4 regions of the Auritidibacter ignavus genome follow, and region 1 is predicted to be linked to each of the others. Evidence: riboswitches for the same ligand, from Rfam matches in the RefSeq annotation. Region 1 holds a riboswitch; each other region holds the start of a gene.
What was found. A riboswitch is a leader RNA that binds a small molecule or an ion and turns the genes downstream of it on or off. The one in region 1 is predicted to bind S-adenosylmethionine.
Positions count from the first base shown of each region.

Region 2: it holds a riboswitch for S-adenosylmethionine, as region 1 does, so the genes downstream of both, acs (acetate--CoA ligase) here and QDX22_RS09580 (OsmC family protein) in region 1, are expected to answer to the same signal.
Region 3: it holds a riboswitch for S-adenosylmethionine, as region 1 does, so the genes downstream of both, QDX22_RS10395 (ABC transporter ATP-binding protein) here and QDX22_RS09580 (OsmC family protein) in region 1, are expected to answer to the same signal.
Region 4: it holds a riboswitch for S-adenosylmethionine, as region 1 does, so the genes downstream of both, QDX22_RS10410 (LLM class flavin-dependent oxidoreductase) here and QDX22_RS09580 (OsmC family protein) in region 1, are expected to answer to the same signal.

Region 1 covers NZ_CP122564.1:2,113,460-2,115,656, forward strand. Annotated here, with positions in the region: gene QDX22_RS09575 (MATE family efflux transporter) at 1-544, shown strand, start outside; gene QDX22_RS09580 (OsmC family protein) at 541-1,134, opposite strand; SAM riboswitch class I at 1,142-1,224, opposite strand; gene QDX22_RS09585 (hypothetical protein) at 1,296-1,931, shown strand; gene QDX22_RS09590 (hypothetical protein) at 2,108-2,197, shown strand, end outside.
Region 2 covers NZ_CP122564.1:2,273,845-2,276,041, forward strand. Annotated here, with positions in the region: gene acs (acetate--CoA ligase) at 1-880, opposite strand, end outside; SAM riboswitch class I at 1,101-1,201, opposite strand; gene QDX22_RS10340 (heme/hemin ABC transporter substrate-binding protein) at 1,486-2,197, shown strand, end outside.
Region 3 covers NZ_CP122564.1:2,288,901-2,291,097, reverse strand. Annotated here, with positions in the region: gene QDX22_RS10400 (Cys-Gln thioester bond-forming surface protein) at 1-984, shown strand, start outside; SAM riboswitch class I at 1,136-1,270, shown strand; gene QDX22_RS10395 (ABC transporter ATP-binding protein) at 1,274-2,164, shown strand; gene QDX22_RS10390 (aliphatic sulfonate ABC transporter substrate-binding protein) at 2,161-2,197, shown strand, end outside.
Region 4 covers NZ_CP122564.1:2,292,455-2,294,651, reverse strand. Annotated here, with positions in the region: gene QDX22_RS10410 (LLM class flavin-dependent oxidoreductase) at 1-1,188, opposite strand, end outside; SAM riboswitch class I at 1,201-1,298, opposite strand; gene QDX22_RS10405 (acyl-CoA dehydrogenase family protein) at 1,396-2,197, opposite strand, start outside.

The DNA of each region.
Region 1 (2,197 bases):
CACGCTGTCCTTCGCCCTGGACGCGCTGGCCATCGCCGCCCAGGCACTGGTCGGTCAGGAACTCGGCGCCAGCCACCGCCGGGAAGTTCGGGAGCTGACCCGGACGATGATCCGCTGGTCGATGGGCTTCGGGGTGATCACCGGGCTGTTGTTGGCCGGGCTGTCTGCGGTGATCCCGCGAATGTTTAGCCAAGACCCGGTCGTGATCCAGGCCGGAGCGGCCGGGCTGATGGTGTTGGCCATCGCCCAGCCGCTGGCGGGGTATGTGTTCATCCTCGACGGCATCCTGATGGGTGCCGGGGACGCCAAATACCTCGGGATCGCCTCAGTGGTTGCCTTGGCGCTCTACCTGCCGTTCATTCTGTTTCTCGGCTGGCTGGCCGCCCAGCTCGACGACGGCTCCGGGGTCGTATCGGTGGTGTTGGTCTGGGTCGGCTTCGCCGTGGTATATCTGGGCGCTCGTGCGCTGACACTGTGGTGGCGGATTCGGGGCGAGGCCTGGATCGTGTTGGGCAGTGTGGTCGGCCCGTCGCGCTCGTCCTAGGCGTCGGGGTTGGTGAGCGTCAGAAATGGTTCGGCAGCGTCCACCGGCTCATTCCGGTTGGGGACCCCCAGCGCCTGATTCACCACGGCCTCGGCATCGTGATCAACCAGCCGGTCGACGAACTGCCAGTGCACGGTCAGCTGTAGCCCTTGGGCCGCTCGCAACAGGTTGGCTGCCGGGCAAGCGTGCTCCACGTCCTGGGCGAAGGCCCGTAGTCGGTCCGCGTCGCGCACATCGGTCTGGACTAACACGGCCAAATGATAGGTGTGAAAGTGAGGTTGGACATCCCGGCCTGCCGCCAGACCACCCAAATCCTGGGAGGCATAGGAGTAGGTGTGAATGCCCTGAATCGGGATCTGGTGTGTGCCGGACTTGGCCTCAATCACCACGGAAATACACTCGTTGGTGGCCCCGAGAATGTATTCCATCGGGTTAGGCGCTGCATTCTTTCCACCGGAGGCTTCCGGCTCATCAACCAGGAAACGGTACGCACCGGTGCTCACGGTTGTTTGAGCGGAACCGTAGAACACGCCGGACACCCGGTTGGATTCAGATTCGGCCACCTGGGGCTGTTCGGTGAACGTTGTCATATTCTTGCTCCCATCGATTCTGGCATTAGCACTCGAGATAGATTGCTGCGGCGTCATGGAGCCAGATCTCTCGGCCGCTCGTGATGGACATTTATATTCTGTCATACCGGGCGCGAAGGAGAAAACTGCCGGAGAACGTTTTCTTGCCTAGAATGTCTCCCGTGACTCAGACCCAACAGCAGCCTCCGTCCAAGATCAGCCCCGACACCGCCCACCTGATTTTTCGACCGTATCTGATTCGTGCCGGGGTGGCCTTAGCCTTCGGGATCTTCTCGCTGATCTACCAAGCGCCCGACCTGATGGACTCCGGCCCTGCCTGGGTTAATGTCAGCTGCGCCATCTACCTGTTTCTCACCGGGGTGGCGATGTGGGAATTCCTGCGCCAAGAACCGGTGCCGGAGGCCATGCGCTCGCCTTTGTCGATGGCTGCGGCCGCCTGGGTGCTTGGGCCGGTTGCATTAGTTGGGGCCCAACTGTTCTCCGCCGGGGTGATGGCCACCGCGATCATCCTCAGCCTGGCCTTGCTGGTTGCCGGTATCGCTCAGCTGGTGGCCGGTGGTGGATACCGCAAAGAATTCCCCCCGGCCCGCGACTGGTTGATCCCCGGAGCCGTCGATGTGCTCACGGCGGTGGCCACCGTCATCGCGATCTTCGTCGGAGCTGACTTCCACAATCTGCTCGGTATTGTGGGCTCGGCGGCCTTTATTCACGTGGTGTTTTGCAGTATTCCCGGGGTGGGGTACTACCTCGACACCCGCCGGGCTCGTCGTCGTGGGTGGAGACCGAAAGAATCCTGACCTGCAGTGCTGGTCTGTGGTGCGCCCTGTTGTTCACTCTGAGAGGTCACGTGCGGATTCTGTCAGCATGCCGTGATTAGAATAGTCAGGTGCGCCCTGGTGCCCCACGACGTGGATCATCCGGAGCGTGCAGGCATTATGTATTGTGATCATCGAGCACCCCAGGAGCGTGAGTCGTGACTACTCAGCGCGGCCCGCAACCTCCGAACGGCCCCGAGAAGAACAAACCCCTCGGCGTTGCGGCACCCCTGATTTTCTCAGCCGTC
Region 2 (2,197 bases), 160 kb from region 1:
AGAGATAGTCATAGGACCACGACGCCTGGGTGAGATAGCCGGCCGAGGTATGCACTAGTCCTTTCGGCTGACCGGTGGTGCCCGAGGTGTACATGATGAACAGCGGGTGCTCGGCGTCAAAAAACTCCGGGGTGTGGGTCGCAGGCTGCCGATCCACGATCTCGTGCCACCACACGTCTCGACCCGGCACCCAGGTGATCTCGTCTTGATGACCGGTGCGGTTGAGCACCAGCACGTGCTCAATGTTGTTTTCCCCGGCTACCGCGGCATCGGACGCGTCTTTGACCGGTACGGCTTTGCCCCGCCGGAACTGCCCATCGGAGGTGACCAGCAACTTCGCCGCGGTATTCTCCACCCGGAACTTCAGGGCTTCGGCCGAAAAACCGCCGAAGACCAGTGAGTGCACCGCCCCAATGCGGGCACACGCCAGTGCGATCACCACGGTCTCGACCAGCACCGGCAGATAGACCACCACGCGATCGCCGGGGCCAATGCCCAGCTCGGTTAGCGCATGGGCGGTCTGAGAGACCTCGGCGAGCAACTGCCGGTAGGTCACCGCCCGCCGATCGCCGGGCTCGCCCTCAAAATACAGGGCCACCTTCTCGCCCAGACCGTTGTCCACGTGCCGATCCAGGCAATTCACCGCCACATTGAGCTTGCCACCGGAAAACCACCGCATCACCGGGCCACGTTCGGCGGCTGGTGAAGGATTGGTCCAGGTGTGTACCGTGTCGAATGGCTCGTGCCAGTCCAACCGTTGGGCGGCAGCCTCCCAGAAGGCGATCCGCGCCCGCTCGTCCACTGGCTGTCCATCGCCGCGACCGCCGTGTAAGAGCTCGGGATCTCGACCGGGATGCACATCCGGATCGGCGGCGTCCACGATCTCGGCGGGCAACGGTCCGGGCACGATGCCTGGCAGTCCGGTCTGCTCCGGGGTGAGTGGCTGGTACTCAGAAGTAAAAAGCTGTGCGGCCAACCCGGCCGGATACCGCTGATCAACCTGGACGGGCTCGGCGATCAGGGACTGAAAGATTTCCCGATCAGAGGGGTGGGACGCGGAACGCTCAGTGGGTGTTGCGGACACGAAAAATCGCACCTTCCTTCCATCGCTTCTGGCATGAGCACCTGCCGAATCGAGAATGGAGTCGGTGGTTGCTGCGGCGTCATCGAGCCAGATCTCTGCTACCGCTCTGGATGGTCGTACTGACCTCTAGTCTAGGTCGTCGATCAAGCGGTCAACACCGAGGTGTCGCAGACCGACATCTTGTGAGATCAGCAACAACACCGACCCGCCGTGGGCCGGCTTGTGGTCGTCGAGAACGCCCCACAAGCTGATATCTGCACTAAAAGTAGGAAAGTCTTAGCAGTCATACATGCAGTCGCTATATTTGCCAAATAAAGATAGGTGAGGCTAAGCTTGCCGTTAGCTTTGAGTATTCACCATCACCCGCCGGATACGATCCCGTCGAGAAGAGGTCACCTACCGTGCAGACCGTCCAACACGCACCGAGAACGTCACGCCGTGGCCAGCGCGCCACGCTGGCAGCCCTGCTAGCCACCCTGCTGTTTGTCGTCACCGGTTGTGGCGGACAGGCTAGTGGCACCGTTGATGTTGGCCAGGCCCTGGACAACGCCCAGTTCATCGACAACCCCAAGGATTACGAAGGCCCCACCACCGCGCATTTGGCCAATTCGGCGATCAACCCGATCGCCACCAACCCACAATCCCAGTTGCCGGTGACCGTCACCGACGCCCAAGGCACTCAAGTCACCGTGACCGATACCTCCCGGATTCTGGCGGTGGACCTCTACGGCACCGCCTCCCGGACCGTCTATGAGCTCGGCCTCGGCGATCACGTGGTTGGCCGCGATATCTCTTCGGGTTTTGCCGAGATCGCCGATAAACCGTTGGTGACCGAAAACGGGCACGATCTCAACGCCGAAGCCATCCTCGAGCTGGCTCCGACCGTGATCATCACCGACACCTCCCTGGGCCCCTGGGACGTGATGTTGCAGATGCGCGATGCCGGTATTCCGGTGGTTGCTATCGACTCCAAGCGCGATGTCGACACCGTTGACGAACTCACCATGCAGATCGCCGAAGCCCTGGGCGTACCCGAAGAAGGCCAAAAGCTCGCCGAACGCATCCAGGCCGACACCGAGGAGATGCTGGCAGAAATCCAGCAGTACGTGCCCG
Region 3 (2,197 bases), 180 kb from region 1:
ACCCAGGCGGCAATCTGGCACTATACCGACGAGATCAAGCTGGAGGACAAGACCGTCTCGGCCTCAAACCGTAGCGCCGATCTGGGTGAGAACTCGGTGGATCACGTGCGGGCAGTCTACGACTATCTCATCGAAGAGGCCTCGGGACTTGATCTTCAGGCGCATCAGAGCACCGCGGCGGCCCCGGGGAGCCTGCAGGTGGACGCCGAAGAGTTTCTCATTCCTGCCGACCGTGATGCGTCAGACCCGACCTTGCTGGGGCCGGTGACCATCGACGCCGCATCAGGCCATCTGGCCCTGTCGGCTGAGTCAGACTCCGGCCTGGAGTACACCTACACCGATGAAGACGGCGAACCGGTCGACCTACAACGCGTGGCGCACGGCGACGAGATTTACCTAGCGCACACTGCGGATTCTCCTGACGAAGACACCGTGACTTGGACACTGGAACAATCCCACGTCTCCCAACACCGGTTCGTCACTCTGCCGGTACACCCCGAGTCACACCGTCGCTCTCAGGCGCTCTTGCTCGTCACCGCCCGGCAACACGGGCACGAAGACCAGGTGGAGCTGAGTTTCCGGACCGAGACTCAGCCGGCCGTAGCGTCCAGTTCCCCAGCCGAGGAGCCGGCAGACTCTGAGACGTCGCCCGAAGCAACGCCCCAGCAGCCCCCAACCCCCGCAGAAACCCCCACACACGAACCGGAAGAATCCCCTACCCAGACCAGTGAAGAGCCCGCAGACACCGAATCTAGCCCCGCGACCCCGGACGTCGCCAAGCCGGTCAATGCCCCGGCAGAGGTGGATGACACCGACCGGGCCGAGTCAGACAGCAACAACGGTGAACACAACCCCCAGGTAGCTGACGATGAACTGGCCAAGACCGGCAGTACCTCCTCGTTGCTCTGGGCTGGCGTGGGTGGCGCGATCGTGTTGCTGGTGGGCATCCTGCTGGTGCGGTGGCGTCACCGAGACGACGCCTAAACGCTCTGGAATTTCCCGAGCTTTGAACTCCCCGATCAAGACCCCGACGAACGCGGTTTCACCACGATGAGATCCCAGACCGCGTTTGCTCGGGGTCTTTTATGACACCCGATTTTGACAAGCGGAGAAACGAAAAGATTAGATAAGCACGTAACCATCCAGAGCGGTTGAGAGATCTGGCTCTTTGACACCGCAGCAACCCCGACACGTGAGACACAATTGTCTGTTGCTTCGACTGGCACATTGACGTGAATCAGCAGGGTGCTAACGCCAGGAACGATGGAGAGTGATGTACGTGCCTTCTGTTGCTTCGTCCACCCCCGGCGCCGGCGCCTCCGGTCAACCCCTTTCCAGTACCTCCGGTCAACTCGCGTCCGGTTCACAACTATCGGTCACCTTCGACCACGTCGGGCGTAGCTTTACCACCGACACCGGGACACGCACCATTCTGCGCGATATGTCGTTCACGGTTGCTCCCGGGGAGATCTTATCGATCATCGGAGCCTCCGGATCGGGAAAATCCACGTTGCTTCGCACCGTGGGGGGCCTGGATACCGAAAACACCGGGCATGTGCTGATCGGTGGCGACACGGTAGTAGCCTATGACCCCCGAACCGGTGTCGGATTCCAAGAGCCCCGACTGTTGCCGTGGCGTAGCATTGCCGCCAATGTAGCGCTCGGGCTACCCCGTGGCACCGGTCGGCGGGCCGGTCGCGAGCGCGTGGCCGAACTCCTTGAGCTGGTCGGGCTCGGGCAGGTGGCCAAGCACCGGCCTCGAGAAATTTCCGGAGGTATGGCCCAGCGCGCTTCCCTGGCCCGGGCGCTGGCACGGAGCCCGGAAGTGCTACTACTGGACGAGCCTTTTGGCGCCTTGGACGCGCTGACCAGGATCAAAATGCAACAGCTATTACTGGATGTGCATGCTGCCACCAACACCACGATCTTATTGGTCACCCACGACGTGGATGAGGCCCTACACTTATCCGATCACATCATGTTGCTGGGCTCGGACCAGTCTGGGCAGCCCGGAGCGACAGTGCAGGAGATCTGCCAGGTTCCCGGTGCCCGGCCACGGGATCTCTCCACCCCAGAACTCGTCGACCTCGCCCGGCATCTGTACGAAGGGCTGGGCGTGACCGAATCGACCGCCACCACCGACACAGCGGGGGCAGGACGATGACATTCCAGTTTCTCCGCGGTGGTGTGGCCACTG
Region 4 (2,197 bases), 180 kb from region 1:
CCACTGGATCATCTTCCGGGCCACGGTCTCGCCGGAGCCGACGATGACCGGGCCGAAGCCGCCCACACCGACCCATTCGGCCATTTTGCGCACGGTCCACTCCCCGTCATCTCCCGACGCCTGCTTGAAGGTCTCCACCGTGGACTGGATCGCGTTTGATTCCACCTCACCCAGCGGCTCGTCCAGATCGAACGTGGACAGGTCCAAGCCCATCCAGCCTGACATCAGCACCAGGGCGCCTTCCACATCGGCGTAGCTGGCGTAGTCTTCAAACTTCGCCTGGGCCTCGTCATCGGTGGCTGCGGTGATCACCGTCAGCATCGCGAAGATCCGCAGATCATAGGGGTCACGGCCGGCATCCACTGCCGCCTGGCGTAGCTTTTCCACAGTCGCGCTCATCAGCTGTGGGGTGGGCGAGTTAATGAAGGAGGCTTCAGCGTGCTTACCGGCAAACGCCCGACCTCGGGTGGAGGCACCAGCCTGGAAAATCAATGGCACCCGTTGCGGGGAGGGCTCGGTGACCGCGGTGCCGGGAACGGAGAAGTACCGACCCTGGTGGTTGATATTATGCACCTTGGTCGGATCGGTGAACACCCCGGTGCCACGATCCTCGACCACCGCATCGAGCTCCCAGGAGCCATTGAGTAACTTATAGACCACGTCCATGTACTCATCGGCGTGATCGTAGCGCTCGTCGTGTTCCATCTGATCGACATTGCCCATATTGCGGGCCGCGGAGGGCAGATACCCGGTGACCACGTTCCACCCGATCCGGCCGTCGGTGAGATGATCCAAGGTCGCCAGTCGCCGAGCGAAGGGGTAGGGGTGCTCATAGGCGGTACCGGCGGTGACCCCAAAGGAGAGGTTCTCGGTCACCGCGGCCATCGCCGAGACCAGCAAGAACGGGTCGTTGACCGGCACTTGGGCCCCGGAATTCAGCGCTGCCCGGGGTGAGTCCTCAAAGACGTCGTAGGGACCGAGCACATCGGCAATAAATAGCCCATCGAACAGGCCCTTTTCCAAGATCTGGGCCAGCTTGGTCCAGTAGCCGATCGTGTTGTATTCCCGGGCGTGATCCTCCGGGTGGCGCCACAGCCCCGGGGACTGGTGCACCACGCAATTCATGTCGAAAGCGTTGAAGAAAATCTCGCGCTCACCGTTCTGGCCGGTTTCAGGGGTGGTCGACATCGAAAGATACTCCTTCCATCGGTCTTGGCATTAGCACCCGGGCACGGACCGTGGACCACGGGTTGCTGCGGCGTCAACGAGCCAAGTCTCTCAGCCACTCTGGATGGGACGAGACCATCACCTGACCTGGGGCTTTTCGACAGAATGTGGGTGAGGCAAACCGCAGTGCGAGTGGAGACCGGTTGCTACCGGGGCGTGCTGCCGGGGCTATCGGTTCTGCGCCAGATAGGTGCTGGGCACGGTTCCGTTGACTTCCCAGTCACCGACCATCCTGGCCTTGAAGACCGACGGATCATGGGTGGCCAAGGTCCGGGCGTTGCGCCAGTGCCGGTCCAGGGCCAAACCGGTGGAGGTCGCCGAGGCCCCGAGCACGTCAAAAATACCGGTGCAGACCTCCAACGCCAATGACGGGACCGTAATCGCTGCCCGCTGGGAGGCCACCAGCGTCTCGATCCACCCGGAACCGGGCTGAGTCTCTTGACGACCAGCGTCGGTGGCCTCTTGGGCTACCACGGCCTCATCCAGTTGCGCACCGATCGCGCGCACCGCTTGCTCACACAGCGCTGATTTGGCGGAGAGTTCTCCCACAATCCCCAACAGTTGATCGTCTTCGCGCGGGGTGGACCCGGTCGAGGTGTTGAAAACGCGGGTGCGCTGTTGCAACGCGGCCATCCCATCGCGCAACGCCGCCCGGGCAATACCGGCCTGCAGGGCCAGCAACGTGACCTCAAGCATCACGTTGAGAATACCCCGCCGGGAATCACCCGGCCGGTCATAAACCGCCTCGGCCAAAGCGTCTTTCATGATCAGCGATCCGGTCGCAGTCAGCCGTTGCCCAAATCCGTCCCAGTCATCACGGACTCGCACGCGGGGCTGTTTCACCGCAACCACGGCCACCGCGGACAGACAATCCTCAACGCGCACCCCCGATTCGCCATGACGGCGTCGCTGACGGGCTCGTTTCAGCGCCAAATCATGGTCACGATCCACGCCCACCATCGTCCAGGTC